DNA from 2 places in the Nocardiopsis sp. LOL_012 genome. Region 1 is predicted to be linked to the other one. Evidence: riboswitches for the same ligand, from Rfam matches in the RefSeq annotation. Region 1 holds a riboswitch; the other holds the start of a gene.
What was found. Region 1 has a riboswitch for cobalamin ahead of ACFHWE_RS11365 (nitrite reductase). Riboswitches for the same ligand answer to the same signal wherever they lie in the genome.
Positions count from the first base shown of each region.

Region 1 (7,655 bases):
CGAACGATGCACCGTGGTGACCCTGGTCGGCCGCGACCCCCGGCGGCTGCTGCGCCACCTAGACCCCGGGCACCGCGTCCTGGTGCTCTCCTCCGACGCCCGCACCCCGGCGGCGGCCGCCGCCCTGCTGGCCGGGGCGGGCTACGGGACCACCCTCATGACCGTGCTGGGCGACCTGGGCTCGGACGCGGAGTCACGGCTGGCGGCCACCGCCGACCGCTGGCTGTCGGACCCGCCCGGGACGGTGCCCGCACTGAACGTCCTGGCCCTGGAACTCCTCGGCCCGCCCGGCCACGGCCTGGTGCCGGGACTGCCCGACGACGCCTTCGAGAGCGACGGGCAGCTCACCCGGCGGGACCTGCGCGCCTCGGCCCTGGCCCGGCTGGCGCCCGCGCCCGGGCAGCACCTGTGGGACGTGGGGGCGGGCGCGGGTTCGGTGGGGATCGAGTGGATGCGCACCCACCCGGCCTGCACCGCCACCGCCGTGGAGGCCGACGCCGAGCGGGCCGAGCGGATCGTGCGCAACGCGGGCCGCCTCGGCGTGCCCGGCCTGACCGTGGTCACCGGCCGCGCCCCAGCGGTGCTGGCCGGGCTGCGCGCGCCCGACGCGGTGTTCGTGGGCGGCGGGGCGACCCGGCCGGGCGTGCTGGACGCCTGTCTGGGGGCGCTGCGCCGGGGTGGCCGGATCGCGGTGCACGGGGTGACGGTGGAGACCGAGCGCCTGCTCGCCGACGCCCACCGGTCCCACGGCGGGGAGCTGACCCGCATCGCCGTGGAGACCGCCGCCCCCCTCGGGGGCTTCACCGGGTGGACACCGGCGCGCACCGTCACCCAGTGGTCCCTCACCAAACCAGCGTGATCTTGCCACCAGAACAGGAAAACGGCCCTGACCCTGCACTGGTAGCAAGATCACGCGATGGTCCCGGCTACCTCGGGCGGGAGGGGTCGTACAGGTAGGACTCCCCTCCCCCCTCGGGGTCGAGCGCCCGGCCCACGAGGATCACCGCCGCTTGGCGCAGCCCGGCCTCCTCGACCGCGTCGGCGATCGTGGCCACGGTGCCGCGCAGCACCGCCTCGCCCGGCTGGCTGGCCCGGTACACCACCACCACCGGGCAGTCGGCGCCGTACTCCGGCTCGATCTCCGCCATGAGTTCGCGCACCCGCCGGATGGCCAGGTGCAGCACCAGGGTGGCCCGGGTGGCGGCGAACGCGGCCAGCGACTCGGTGTCGGGCATGGCGGTCGAGCGGGCGCGGGTACGGGTCAGCACCACCGACTGGGCCACCAGCGGCACGGTCAGCTCCCGGCCCGCCAGCGCCGACGCGGCCGCGTAGGCGGGCACCCCCGGAGTGACGTCCCACGGCACGCCCGCCGCGTCCAGGCGCCGGGTCTGCTCGGCCAGCGCCGAGTACAGCGACGGGTCGCCCGAGGTGAGCCGGACGGTGTCCCGGCCCGCGCCGTGCGCCTCCACCAGGTGGGCGGTGATGCGGTCCAGGTCCAGGCCCTGGGTGTCCACCAGTTCGGCGCCGGGCGCGCAGTGGGTGAGCACCCGCGAGTCCAGGTAGGTGCCGGGGTAGAGCACGGTGTCCGCCTCGGCGAGCATCCGCGTGGCGCGGACGGTGAGCAGGTCGGCGGCGCCGGGGCCCGCCCCCACGAAGTGCACGGTCACGGCTGCACCCACCTCGGTGTCCAGACGCGGCCCGTCGCGGAGACGCGGGTGCCGGACGCGCCGACGATGAGCAGGCAGCGCATGTCGATCGCGGCCGGGTCGAGCTTCTCCAGCGTGGTCACCTCCAGGGACTCGCCGTCGCGGCCGATGGAACGGCCCACCACGACCACGGTGCCGGGGTCGCGGTGCTCCAGCAGGATCCTGCGGGCCGCGCGGATCTGCTCAGTGCGGGAGCGGGAGGCCGGGTTGTAGACGGCCAGGGCGAGGTCGGCCTCGGCGACGGCGCGCAGCCGCCGCTCCACCACCTCCCACGGTTTGAGCCGGTCCGACAGGCTCACCACCGCGAAGTCGCCGCCGACGGGGGCGCCCGCGCGCGCGGCCACGGCCTGCACGGCGCTGACGCCGGGCAGCACCCGGACCGGCACGTCCCGGTAGGCGGGGTCCTCGGCCGCCTCGAACACGGCGGTGGCCATGCCGAACACCCCGGCGTCCCCGCCGGAGACCACGGCGACGCGCTCACCGTTCTTGGCCAGGTCGAGGGCGAGGCGGGCGCGCTGGAGTTCGACGGTGTTGCCGGAGGCGTGCCGGGTGAGACCGGGGCGCTGGGGCACACGTTCGACGTAGCGGCCGTAGCCCACCACGTGGTCCACCTCGTCGAGCGCGGCGGACGCCTCGGGGGTGAGCCAGCCCTCAGGCCCCGGCCCCAGGCCGACCACCAGCAGTTCGGCGGCCGGACCGGCCGGTTCCGGCGGCGGCGTGGCCTGGGTGGCCTCGCGGGAGCGGGTGCCGTTGCGGCTGTCACCGGTGACCAGGATCAGGGAGAAGTAGGGCACCGTGGCCGGGTCGACCCCGGCGACCGGGAGCCGCCGCTCCCCGCTCATGGAGGCGCGCTCCACGTACACCGCGTGCTCCAGCCGCCCTGCGGCGGCCAAGGCGCGGCGCACGGCGGGGAAGGTGCGGCCCAGCTTCATGATGACGGCGGCGTCGGTGTCGGCCAGGCGGCGGGCCAGTTCCGCCTCGGGCAGGGTGCCGGGCAGCACGGTGAGCACGTCGGTCTGCCGGGCCAGCGGCGACTCGGCGACGGCCGTGGCGGCGGCGAACGCCGGGACACCGGGCACGATCCGGGTCTCGTAGCGCTGTGAGAGCCGGTCGTGCATGTACATGTACGACCCGTAGAACAGGGGGTCGCCCTCCGAGAGCAGGACGACGTCGCGCCCGGCGTCCAGGTGGGCGGCCAGCCGCGCGGCGGACTCGGTGTAGAAGTCGGCGAGGGCGCCCTCGTAGCCGCCGGGGTGGTCGGTGGTGCCGGTGGTCACCGGGTAGGTGAGCCGCTCCTCCACCGCCGCACGCGGGATGAGGTCGGCGGCGGCACGGCGGGCGTTGGACTCCTTGCCGACACCCGCGTGGTAGGCGACGACGTCGGCTCCGGAGATGAGCCGGGCGGCCTTGAGGGTGATGAGCTCGGGGTCTCCGGGGCCGACCCCGACACCGTGGAAGCGGCCGGTCACTCCTCCTCCTTGGCGAGTGCGTTCAGGGCCGAGGCGGCCATGGCGGAGCCGCCCCGGCGTCCGTGGGCGGTCACGTAGGGGATGTCGGCGCCGTGGCGGTCGGCGAACTCGGCGAGCGCCCGTTTGGACTCGGCGGCGCCGATGAAGCCGACCGGGCAGCCCACGATCGCGGCCGGGCGCGGCGCGCCGTCCGCCAGCATCTCCAACAGGTGGAAGAGGGCGGTGGGCGCGTTGCCGACGGCGACCACCGCGCCGTGCAGCAGCGGCTCCCACAGGGAGACCGCGGCGGCGCTGCGTGTGGTGCCCCACTCCCGGGCGAGGCCGGGCACCCGCGGGTCGCCGAGCAGGCACAGCACCTCGTTGTCCCGTGGCAGACGGGCGGCGGTCACACCGGAGGCCACCATCGTGGCGTCGCACAGGATGGGCGCACCGGAGCGGAGGGCGGCGCGCGCGGCGGACACCAGGCCGGGGTGGATGTCCAGGTCGTCGGCGAGGTCCACCTGTCCGGTGCCGTGGATCATGCGCACGGCGAGGCGCTCGGCGTCGGCGGGCAGGTGGGCGAGGCGGGCCTCGCGCCGAATGGTGGCGAAGGAGTCGGTGTAGATGGCGGGCCCGTCGTCGACGTAGTCGTAGCGCCGGGTCGGCCGCGTCGGGCCGGTCATCGGGCCTCCCCGGGAACCACGACGCCGCGCCAGGGCGTGACGACGAGGGCGTCGGCCCCAACCGCGTCCGCCTCGTCGGCGAGGGCGTCGGCGGCGGCCCGGTCCAGTCCCTCGGCGGGCACGGGCACGTGCCGTCCGCCGCCGGGCAGCGGGCCGTGCGGCAGCGGCGGCGCGGGGGCGGGCAGCCTCGGATCCGCGGTGACCGGTGCGGCCAGGGGCGCGGGGAGTTCGGCGACGTGCCAGGGTGCGGTGGGACCGGTGCCGCGCCGGGCCAGGAAGGCATCGACCAGCCCGGTGAGCGCGTCCGCGGCCCCGTCGAGCCGGACCCGGGGGCCGTGGTGCTCTCCGATCCGCAGTTGCGCGGTCTCCGCGTCCAGGGCGGTCAGGCCGAGGTCGCAGGGGCGTTCGGCCAGGTCGCCGCGGCCGTCGTCGAGGACGAACAGGAAGCGTCCGGGGAGGGCGGCGCGGGTCGGCTCCGAGCACAGCGCCCGGTCCAGGGCGGCGGCGACGGGGCGCAGGTCGGCCCGGCCACCGGTGAGGCCGGTGCACGGGGAGGCCATGATGTTGCGGACCAGTTCGTGGGCGGGCGAGGGCAGCAGCCCGGTCTCCCCGATCGCCCGGAGCACCCCGGGTTCCAGTGTCCCGTCCCGGCCGGGCAGGGCGCGCAGTTGTACGTTGGCGCGGCCGGTGGCGTGGATCCGCCCGTCGCCGAACCGCTGTGCCACGGCGGCCAGGGCGCGCAGCGACGGGGCGGGGATCCGGCCGCCGACCAGCCGGAGCCGGACGAGCAGCCCGTCGTCGGCGGTCCAGGGCCGCAGCGCGCCGGGGCAGCGGTCGCGGCGGGTACGGGCGGCGGACGGCGGCGAGTCCGTCGGCGGCATGGCGTCCTTCGGGGTCAGGGACCCGGTGCGCGGGGTCCGCGGTCGACCTGGCGGCCGGTCACCGCCAGTGCCAGCAGGTCTTCGGACTCGGGATCGACCGGTGCGGGGCGCCTTCCCGGGGCGTGTGCCCCAGTGGCCGCCGCCGGGGACCGCGTCCCCAGGGCCTGCTCCGCCCGTCACCCTCACCGCTGCGCGTCAGTCCCGGATTCACACCGGGTTCCCTGCTCCATATGGTGGAGTTCGACTGGCGTCACGAGCGTACCGCGTCCTTTTTCTACCTTTTCCGGCTGGTCCGCGCTCCGGCCGGGCCGTCGACCGGGGTCGGCGCGGGCGTCAGTCCCGGTCCTCCGTGCGGCGCCCGATACGCCAGTAGGCGCAGAACTGGACGCGTCCCTTGGGCACGCCGGCCTTCAGGGCGATGGCGCGCGCCGCCAGAACGAACGACGCCTCACCGACGATGTACACCCCCGTCTCCGGGGTGATGGCGGCCGAACTCAGGTGCTCCAGCGCGCGCCCGCCCACGTCCTCGCCGGGGCCGCGCACCAGCCACACCGGGTCGGCGTCGGCCAGGGGGCGGCGGTCGGCGGGGTCGGGGACCTCCAGCACGTACTCGGCGGGCGCTCCGGCGAGGGAGCGGGCGATGCCCTCCACCCCGGGCAGGCCGCTCTCGTCCGCCACCACCAGGACGGGTCCGGTGTGGTCGTCCATGTTGAACAGGCGGCCCTGGTCGAGCAGGCCCACCGGGTCGCCGGGCCGGGCGGCCAGAGCCCAGCGGGCGGCCGTACCCTCGACCTCGCCGGTGGCGGGCGAGCGGTGGACGACGAAGTCCACGTCCACCTCCCAGGCGCGGCCCGCCCTGCGGACCTCGCGCATGGTGTAGTTGCGCACGACGGGCCGCCGCTCCCCGTCGATCTTCAGCAGCCGCGAGTACCAGCCTTCCGCCGGGCCGAAGGGCAGGTCCAGGGAGCCGTCGGGGGCGGGCAGGAACAGGCGGAACCAGTGGTCGTGGCCGAGGGGCTCGAACTCCTCCTCGAAGCCGTCGCCGGTACTGAGCAGGGTGACGCGGGCGAAGCCCGGCGAGGGCCGGGAGACGTCCGCGACGGCGAAGGTGCGGACGGCGGCGCGACGGGGCGGGTGGCGGCGAGCTGCTGGGCCACGGTGCCTCCTGCGACGGGGGCGGGTCGGGGTCGGGGCCGTGTCGTCCGCGGCAGGCCCGCGAAAGCGACAGTGAGGCGAGTCTAACCTTACTTGACACCAGGCCCCCGAACGGGCGCGGCCCATCCCCTGACCTGGATCCCGTGTACCCCATGGAGAAAAGTCCGCGTACTCATGTGGACCATTCGAATACTGCGGGTTATATTCGCGGTGTCTCATCCGGCCGGTCCCGCGTCCTTCCGCCGTCCCTGCCCCCTTCGGCGCCCCCGACCACGGCACACCGCCCCCCGAGGAGACCCTGATGGGCCAGCACGAGCAGGCACTCGACTACCCGATCCCGTCCGACTCGGCACTGGAGCCGCCGCAGGAGTGGTCCCGCCTCCGCCAGGAGTGCCCGGTGGCCCGCGTGCGACTGCCCAGCGGCGACGAGGCCCGACTGGTGACCCGCTACGAGGACGTCAGGGACGTGCTCGCCGACCCCCGTTTCAGCCGCGTGCTCGACGCCGAGGACGCGGCCCGGCTGACCGACTCCGAATCGGGCGGACTGTTCGGCGGTGAGATGGCCACGGTGCTGCCCAGCTCCGGGGAGGCGCACCAGCGGTGGCGGCGCCTGATCAGCAAGTGGTTCACCACCAAGCGCATGAACGCGCTGCGCCCGGAGATCGAGCGCATGGCCGACGGGCTCGTCGACGCGATGGTCGAGCAGGGGCCGCCCGCCGACCTCAGAGCGGGCCTGGGCTTCCCGCTGCCGGTGTTCGTCATCTGCGACATGCTGGGCGTGCCCGCCGAGGACCGCGACCGCTTCTCCACCTGGTCGGACATGCTGCTCAACCTCACCCGCTACAGCGGCGCGGAGTCGGAGACGGCCCAGGCCGAGTTCTTCACGTACATGTCCGCGCACATCGCCGCCAAGCGCTCCGAACCGGGCGAGGACATCATCAGCGCGCTGATCGAGGAGGCCGGCGAGCAGGGCCGCCTCTCCGACATGGAGCTCGTCGTCACGGGCGTCGGCCTCCTCGTCGCCGGCCACGAGACCACGGCCAACATGATCGGCAAGATGGCCTCCATGCTGCTGGCCGACCGGTCCCGGTGGGAGCGGCTGCTGGAGGACCGCTCCCTCGTCCGGACCGCCGTCGAGGAGTGCCTGCGCATGGACGCCAACTCCGGCATCGGCCTGCCCCGCTACCTTTCCGAGGAGACCGAGATCGCCGGTACCGTCCTGCCGCGCGGCACCACCGTGATGTGCAACATGGGCGCCGCCAACCGCGACTCCGGCGCCTTCGACTCCGCCGACGAGATGGACCTGGAGCGCAGGCCCAACCCCCACCTGGCCTTCGGTGCGGGGGCGCACTCCTGCGTGGGGCAGTCCCTGGCCCGCGCCGAACTCCAGGTGGTGCTGGAGGTGCTGCTGCGCAGACTGCCCACACTGGAGCTGGCCGTACCCGCCGACGAACTCAGGCGGGTGGAGGGCCTGGTCGTCGGCGGTCTGAACGAGGTCCCCGTCCGCTGGTGACCTCCGCCGCGCCCTCCCGTGCCGAGCCCCGCTCGCGGCGCGGGAGGGCGTACGGCGGCCAGCCGCCGATCACGTACGGGTCCTCGCGGGGCAGGCCCCCCTCCAGGGGCGGTTCGCCCACCGGGACGTAGCGGCCGGCCGCTTCCCCGCCGCGTTCGGGACTGTAGTGGAGGGTGCCCGCGCCCGCGCGGACCGTGTGGAGGCCGCGCGACCGCGTTCGCGCCCCAGGCGTTGTACGGAGCCCCGCCCGTCCACGGGACGGCGCGCTC
Region 1 covers NZ_JBHMIV010000014.1:52,267-59,921, reverse strand. Annotated here, with positions in the region: gene cbiE (precorrin-6y C5,15-methyltransferase (decarboxylating) subunit CbiE) at 1-859, shown strand, start outside; gene ACFHWE_RS11380 (cobalt-precorrin-4/precorrin-4 C(11)-methyltransferase) at 927-1,679, opposite strand; gene ACFHWE_RS11375 (precorrin-2 C(20)-methyltransferase) at 1,664-3,175, opposite strand; gene ACFHWE_RS11370 (precorrin-8X methylmutase) at 3,172-3,837, opposite strand; gene ACFHWE_RS11365 (nitrite reductase) at 3,834-4,718, opposite strand; cobalamin riboswitch at 4,773-4,982, opposite strand; gene ACFHWE_RS11360 (siderophore-interacting protein) at 5,052-5,999, opposite strand; gene ACFHWE_RS11355 (cytochrome P450) at 6,175-7,386, shown strand.

Region 2 (7,655 bases), on a different contig from region 1:
GCAGGTCGCGCATGTGCTCGTGCTGGTCGTTGTGGTTGGCGATCTCGTGGCCCTCGGCGTAGGCGCGCCGGATCACCGACGGCCGGGTCAGCGCGGGGTCGCCGTTGAGGAAGAACGTCGCGACCACCCCCTCCTCGGCCAGCAGGTCGAGCAGGTGCGGGGTGGTCTCGGCGGGGCCGTCGTCGAAGGTCAGCGCCACACACCGGACGCCCTCCGCCGCGCAGTCCACGTCCTTGCCCGCGGTGACCTCCCCCGGGACGGCGGGGCGGTCGGCGGTCGGCGCGTCAGGTGCCGGTACGGCGAAGTCGGGCTCCTCCAGCGCGGAGGCCGCACGCGCCCGCTCACCCAGGTCGGACAGGAGAGGGGCCGCCTCCTCGGCGTCGACGACCACCCCGATCCGCCCCGGGGAGGCGTCCGGCGGGTGCCCCTCGCGCACCGGTGAGAGGTGCCCGTCGTCGAACTCCACCACGAGGTCGCCGTCGGCGTTGAAGCCCATCGAGTCGTAGGTGGACAGGATCGGCCACAGCGTGTCCGCTCCCGCGTGGGGGTGGCCGGCCAGCGCGTCGGTGACGATCCCGTTCAGCCGCTCCAACCCCTCCTGCCCGGCGATCAGTTCGGAGGAGTAGCGGGTCAGCCCCGTCTCGGCGTCGTACCAGTAGGTCGCGTACCCCTGCCGGAGCCCGTGCAGGTCCTCCACGGTGTGGACCAGGCGCACCCCCAGGACGCCGCCGCCGGCCGCCGTCACCTCCCAGTCGACGTCCAGGCTCACCGGCTCCCGGCTCCCGCCGTAGAAGTCGCCCACCCGCCGGTCCACGTGCCCGGCCAGCCCCTGGGAGAACCCCTCTGCCCCCTCGAACTCGGGGTAGGCGGCGGTCACCGCCACCCCGTCGGGGACGTAGGGGTGGCCGTCGAAGTCGGCCGCGGTGCCGGTCCACTCCGAGACGGGGCCCCCGGGGGCGTCGGCCACCACCGACATCAGGTCCGCGGCGTCAGCGGCGCCGGGCTCGGCGGCGCAGGAGGCTGCGGGCAGCAGGAGCGCGGCGGCCGCGGCCCCCGCCCACCGGTGCCCCTTCCTGCGGCTGCCCGGCGAGGGCAGGTCCCTCGGCTCGTGTACACGGGCGGTCGTCTGCCCCACCGGCGATACCTCATCCCTTGGTCTGAACGCGTAGCGGCTGCTGGGAGCAACATAGAGGACTGTGTGACCCTGCCTGGCCGGGTGGCCGGATCCGGCCACCCGGCCAGGCGGGGGAAAGGGACGGCGGGGGCGAGACCGGCTCAGCCCGCCGCCTCCTCGTCCACCTGTTCGCCGGTCCCGGGCGTCTCCGACGGCTGCTCCGCCTCCGGGATGCCGTCGGTGTAGAGGCCGCCGGGGGTGGTGGGGCCGAGCAGTTGGGTGACGGTGACCATCGTGAACCCGCGCGCGTCCAGTTCGGAGATGATCTGCCGCGACGCCGCGATGGTCGTGGGGTGGATGTCGTGCATGAGGATGATCGCCCCGTCCGAGGCCCCCGACAGCGCACGCTGGGTGACCAGCGAGGCGTCGCGGTCCCTCCAGTCGTAGGTGTCCACGTTCCAGATGATCTGGGACAGGCCCATGTCGGCGGTCACGGCGGTGACGCCCTCGTCGGTGGCTCCGTAGGGGGGCCGCATCATGTCCATGGTGTAGCCCGTCTCGCGGTACACCAGGGCCTGCACCGCGTCTAGTTCGGAACGCGCCCCCTGCTGGCTCAGGCCGGACAGGTCGGGGTGGTTCAGCGTGTGGTTGGCCATCTCGTGGCCCTCGGCGTAGGCGCGCCGCACCGTCGTCGCATGCGACATGACCGGCACCCCGGTGACGAAGAAGGTGGCGCGGGCGTCGTACTCGGCGAGCGTGTCCAGCAGGGCGGGGGTCCCGGCGCCGGGACCGTCGTCGTAGGTCAGCGCCACGCACTTGGTGGCGGGGTCGGAGCAGTCCACAGTGTCGTCGACCGGGGACAGCACGCCCGGAGGGGGCGTGTCCGTACCGCCTCCGGCCGTCGCGGGCGGGCTCGGCACGGAGAAGGCATCAGCGGCGACGGTCGCCGCGTCGCGGGCGCGCAGGCCCAGTTCCGACAGCAGCGGTTCGGCCAGGTCCCGTTCCACGACGGCGTGCACCCGGCCCGCGCCCACGGGCGCCACCTGGCCGTCGTCGAACTCCACGACCAGGTCGCCGGCGGGGTTGAACCCGACCGAGTCGTACAGCGAGGAGATGGGGTGGATGACCGAGCCGTCCGCCTGGTCGGGCACCCGCTCCAGGACCAGGTCGTTGAGGGCGGCCAGTTCGTCCTGCCCGGCGATCAGGGCGGTCGAGCCGTGCGCCAGGCCGGTGTCGGTCTCGTACCAGTAGGTGGAGCGGCGCTCCCGGGTCTCCTCGGAGTCGGTCTCGGTACCGGTCACGCGCACCCCCAGGACGTCGCCCGCGGCGGCGGTCAGCCCCCAGGAGCCCGTGTAGGACCTGGCACCGGGGTTGGCGGCCTCGAAGGCGCGCACCTCGCTGGCGAGCGTGTCCGCCAGGAACTCGGTGAGGGGGTCGGCACCCTGGACGGCGGGGTAGGCCACCGCCACCTCGGCGCCTCCGTCGTAGGCCAGGGAGACCTCCTCCACACCGACGACGTCGGCGGGGTCGACGACCGTGAGCTGGTCGGGGTCCCCGGTGGCCGCGGGGGGCCCGCTCTCCTCCGAGGACTGCGTGGCGGCGGTCCCGCCGGGGGAGGAGGGCGGCCAGGGCAGGACCGAGAAGCGGGTGGCGGCCAGGGCCAGGACGACCAGGACCGCGACGGCGCCGGCGGCCGTGGCCAGGGCGGCGACGGGGACCTTGGCGGACGGGGATGGATTGTTCACGTCGGGGGTTCTCCACGTTCATCCGGGGGCGACGAACATCGGCGGAGGGGAGGCGGGGGCGGCCTCTCTCCGCGGCTTGTATCGGTTGTGACGCACGACGGGGGCGTGCGGTTGCGGTGCGACGACGTGTGCCGGGGATGGTCGGAGCGGGGGCGGGGCCGTGACGGGCTGGCTGTCGGTCCTCCCTATACTCCCAGGTGTGGAAGGTACGCGTTCCACACCCGGGCCAGCCCGGGCGGTGCGCGTCGAAAGAGGGAATCCGGTGTGAATCCGGAGCTGCCCCGCAGCGGTATGTGGGAACGACAGTCGCCATGAGCACTGGTGGGCCGGCCGAGAGGACCGGTGACCGGGAAGCGGCGGCCGGTAGGTGACCGGACACGGGTCCGGTGGTGCCCGCGAGTCCGAAGACCTGCCTCCACCCGGCGGCCCGCCCGGGCCGCCGGTGGTCCCGCGCCCCGAGGGAGGGCCGGAGGCGGTGTCGGGCGCGCTCGCGGCGCGCCGCCGACGCGTGCCCTCCCATGCCCTCGTCCCGGTGCCGGAACCCGGCTTTCGACGAGGGAGAGAAGCTGTATGGACACGTCACAGGCCACCGGTGGGGGGAACGTGCGCTCCACGGTGCACGGCTACCCGAGGATCGGTCCGCGCCGTGAACTCAAGCGGGCGGTCGAGGCCTACTGGAAGGGTCGCCGCACCGCCGCCGAACTGGACACCGTCGCCGCTGGACTGCGCACGGACGCCTACGCCCTGCTGAAGGGGGCGGGGGTCGACGACCTGCCCTCCAACACGTTCTCCTACTACGACCACGTGCTGGACACCGCGGTCATGTTCGACCTGGTGCCGCCGAGGTTCGCCTCACCGGCCTCCGCCGCCGACCGCGACGAGGAGCTGCGCCGCTACTTCGCGCTCGCGCGGGGCGACCGGGGCGCCCCGCCGCTGGAGATGACCAAGTGGTTCGACACCAACTACCACTACCTGGTCCCCGAACTGGAGCCGGGCACCCGCCCGCGCCTGGTCGGCGACAAGCCCGTCGCCGAGTTCCGTGAGGCGGCCGGGGCCGGGTACCGCACCCGTCCGGTCATGGTCGGACCGCTCACGTTCCTGCTGCTGGCCAAGCCCGCAGACGGCGCCCCCGAGGGCTGGGAGCCGGTCGAGCTGCTCGATCCGCTCCTGGACGCCTACGCCGAACTCCTGGCCGACCTGAGGGCGGCCGGGGCCGAGGAGGTGCAGTTGGACGAGCCGGTCCTGGCCACCGACGAGGGCCGGGCCGCCACCAAGCACCTGGAGCGGGCCTACCGGCGCCTGGGGGCGCTGGCCGACCGTCCCTCCCTGCTGGTGTCCACCTATTTCGGATCCATCGGCGCCGACGCCCTGCGCGTTCTCAAGGACACCCCCGTCGAGGCGGTCGGCCTGGACCTGGTGACCGACTCCGAGGGCGTCGACGACCTCGTGAAGGTGTCCGGTCTGGGCAGTACCCGCCTGGTCGCCGGCGTCGTCGACGGCCGCAACGTGTGGCGCACCGACGTCCCCGCGGCGGCCGCAACCCTGGGCACGCTGCTCGGCCTGGCCGACGAGCTGACCGTGGGCACCTCCTGCTCGCTGCTGCACGTGCCCGTGGATCTGGACGCCGAGACGTCCCTGGACCCGGAGCTGCGCCGGGCGCTGGCCTTCGCCAAGCAGAAGGCCGAGGAGGTCGCCCTGCTCGGGCGGGTGCTCTCCCAGGGGGCCGGGGCCGGGCCGGAGGACTCCGCCTCCCCGCCGTCCTTCACCGACGCCCGGGTCCGGGCGCGGCTCGACGCGCTCGGGCCGGAGGCCGCCGTGCGCCCGGGGGAGCGGGGCGTTCCGGCCGACACCCCCCTCACCACCACGACGATCGGCTCGTTTCCCCAGACCGCCGAGCTGCGCGGGGCGCGCGCCGCCCACAGCAGGGGCGAGATGGGGCGGGAGGAGTATGAGCGGATCATGCGTGAGGAGATCGACCGCGTGATCGCCCTCCAGGAGGATATCGGCCTGGACGTGCTCGTGCACGGAGAGCCCGAGCGCAACGACATGGTCCAGTACTTCGCCGAGCGGCTCGACGGTTACGCGACCACCGAGTACGGGTGGGTGCAGTCCTACGGTTCGCGTTGCGTGCGGCCCCCGGTCCTGTACGGGGACGTCTTCCGTCCCGAACCGATGACGGTCGAGTGGATCACCTACGCACAGTCTCGGACGCGCAAGCCCGTCAAGGGCATGCTGACCGGCCCGGTCACCATGCTCGCCTGGTCCTTCGTCCGTACCGACCAGCCGCTGGGCGACACCGCCCGCCAGGTCGCCCTGGCGCTGAGGGACGAGATCGCCGACCTGGAGCGGGCCGGGATCCGCCACATCCAGGTGGACGAGGCGGCCCTGCGTGAGCTGCTGCCGCTGCGCGAGGAGCGGCGTTCGGCCTACATGGACTGGGCGGTGGGCTCGTTCCGCCTGGCCACCTCCGGGGTCGCGCCGACCACGGTGATCCACACGCACATGTGCTACTCGGAGTTCGGGCAGATCGTCGGCGGGATCGAGGCGCTGGACGCCGACGTCACCAGTGTCGAGGCGGCCCGTTCGCGGATGGAGCTCGTGGCGGACCTGGGCCGGCGCGGCTACGCGCGCTCGATCGGTCCCGGCGTCTACGACATCCACTCGCCGAGGGTGCCCTCGGCGGGGGAGATCGAGGAGTCCCTGCGCCTGGCGCTGGAGCACGTGGACGCCGACCGCCTGTGGGCCAACCCGGACTGCGGTCTCAAGACGCGCGGCTACGCCGAGACCGAGCAGGCCCTGCGCAACATGGTCGAGGCGGTCCGCCGGGTCCGCGCCGTCCTGTGACCGCAGCTCGCGCCGGCCCGCCGGGCCCGCGCGAGCGGACGGGCGCATACGAGGGGGCCGTGGCGCGTGCGCCGCGGCCCCCTCGGGCGTTCCGGTCCCGGGTCAGGCGCTGCCGACCAGGGCCAGGGCCTCGTTGCCGACGTTGAGCATGATGTCCTCGGTGTCGTCCGGCAGGCTCAGCTCGTCGACGGTGGCGTCGCCGAGGAAACCGAGGAGGACCTGGTACTCGATCTGGATGTTGACGTTGGCCGTGCGGATCAGCAGGACGGCCGTGGGCACTTCGTCACCCAGGTAGTCGTAGGTGGTCAGGACGTAGTGCGCCTGGTCGCCGAGGTCGACCTCGCGGCTCTCCTCGACGCCTTCGGCCAGGTAGGCCGAGTAGTCGTTGGCGCCCGTGACGTACTCAAGGTTGTACTCGTAGTCGTCCTCGGCGGCCTCCAGTGAGTCGGAGGCGGAGTAGGGCACCGCGTACTCCACGCGCAGGGAGGCGTAGGAGTCCTCGGGGTTCCCCTCGGGTGCGTCGGCCAGCGAGCTGCGGCAGCTAGCGGTGCTGTCCTGGACGGACTTGTAGCCGGCTTCGGTGAGCATGAAGTCCGCGTAGACCTGGTCGGTGAGGACGTCGCAGGGCTCGGCGGGCACGGCGTAGGGGGGCTCGCCCGCGGGAGCGGCCGTGTTCGGGTCCGGCTCGGAATCGTTGTCCGGCTCCGTCGTGGTGGTCGGCTCCTGCCCGGTGGCGGGGCCGGCCGTGGGCTGTACGGCCGGGTTGTTCTGGCCGTTGATGAAGACGGCCGCCACGACCGCGATCAGCAGGACCACGATCACCGCACCGCCGATGCCGAGGATCCAGGCGACGGCCTTGCCGCCGCTCTTGGGGGGCTGCGGCTGCGGCATGTACCCGGGGCCGTAGCCGGGCTGGCCGCCCGTGTACATCTGCTGCTCGGGGCCGGGGGGGTAGCCGGGGCCGTAGCCGGGCTGGCCACCGGTACCGGGGGCGTTGCCCGGGCCGTAGCCGGGCTGGCCACCGGTACCCGGGTCGCCGTAGGGGGCGCCCTGAGGCGGCCCGTAGGGCGGCTGGCCCCCGGGCTCTCCGCCGCCGTAGGGGTTCTGCGGTGGCTGGTTGTAAGGTCCGTTTTCGCTCATGGCTCCCCTCGCCCGGTGTTCGCTGACCGTGTTGTCTGTGACGCGTGGGAGCGCCGGTGGGTTGCGGCTTCCGGTATCCGCGGAACCGCCGGTCGGGGCGGCGGCCACGGGAACCGCTGGGGGAGGCACCGACGCCGGCGACCGGCCCGCGGGCGAGGACGAGCGGTGTGGGGCGAGGGTTCCCCGATGTCCTGAGGAGGTCCCCGGGGACGGGGAGCGACCTTGTGCCGGATCCGAGGACCGTGGAGACGCCCCATGGGCCGGATCGGACGTGTCGCATCCTAACTGCGAGGTGTGGTCACGGGGCAGGGCACCCCCTCTCAAGTGGGCGGATCGTCACCGTATTGTGCCTCTCGGGAAGAAAACGAGGTTCTGTTCGGGTCCGTCGTGGTATCGGCGGGGCAAACCCGCGCCACGGACCGCCGGGACGTGCGAGGACGCCGGTCCCGGCCGCGGGGCGCGGGGCCGCCCGCGGCGCTCGCCGTGGCCGGGAGGCGCCGCCCAGGGCCTGTGTCCGTGGCCGGTTCCGGCCACGGGATCAGAACATCGAGATGTGCACGTGGTCGTAGTGGTTCTCGGTGAGGTTGCCCCGGTCGGCCATCGGGCGCCAGCTCGTGTCGCCCCGACGGATGTCCCAGATCTGCTGCCGGTAGATGACGTACATGATCCCGAAGTCCTCGGCGTTCTCCCGCGCCCACTCGGCGATCGCCCAGCCGCGCTGGACCTGTTCCTCGGAGGGCCACTGCCCGTTGGGGTGGAGCATGAAGTCGCAGGCGCGCCCCTTGGGGTGCTCGCCAACCACGTAGCCCCCG
Region 2 covers NZ_JBHMIV010000001.1:278,291-285,945, forward strand. Annotated here, with positions in the region: gene ACFHWE_RS01255 (polysaccharide deacetylase family protein) at 1-1,135, opposite strand, end outside; gene ACFHWE_RS01260 (polysaccharide deacetylase family protein) at 1,276-2,859, opposite strand; cobalamin riboswitch at 3,047-3,291, shown strand; gene metE (5-methyltetrahydropteroyltriglutamate--homocysteine S-methyltransferase) at 3,430-5,703, shown strand; gene ACFHWE_RS01270 (DUF3558 domain-containing protein) at 5,806-6,843, opposite strand; gene ACFHWE_RS01275 (coiled-coil domain-containing protein) at 7,382-7,655, opposite strand, start outside.
Region 2: it holds a riboswitch for cobalamin, as region 1 does, so the genes downstream of both, metE (5-methyltetrahydropteroyltriglutamate--homocysteine S-methyltransferase) here and ACFHWE_RS11365 (nitrite reductase) in region 1, are expected to answer to the same signal.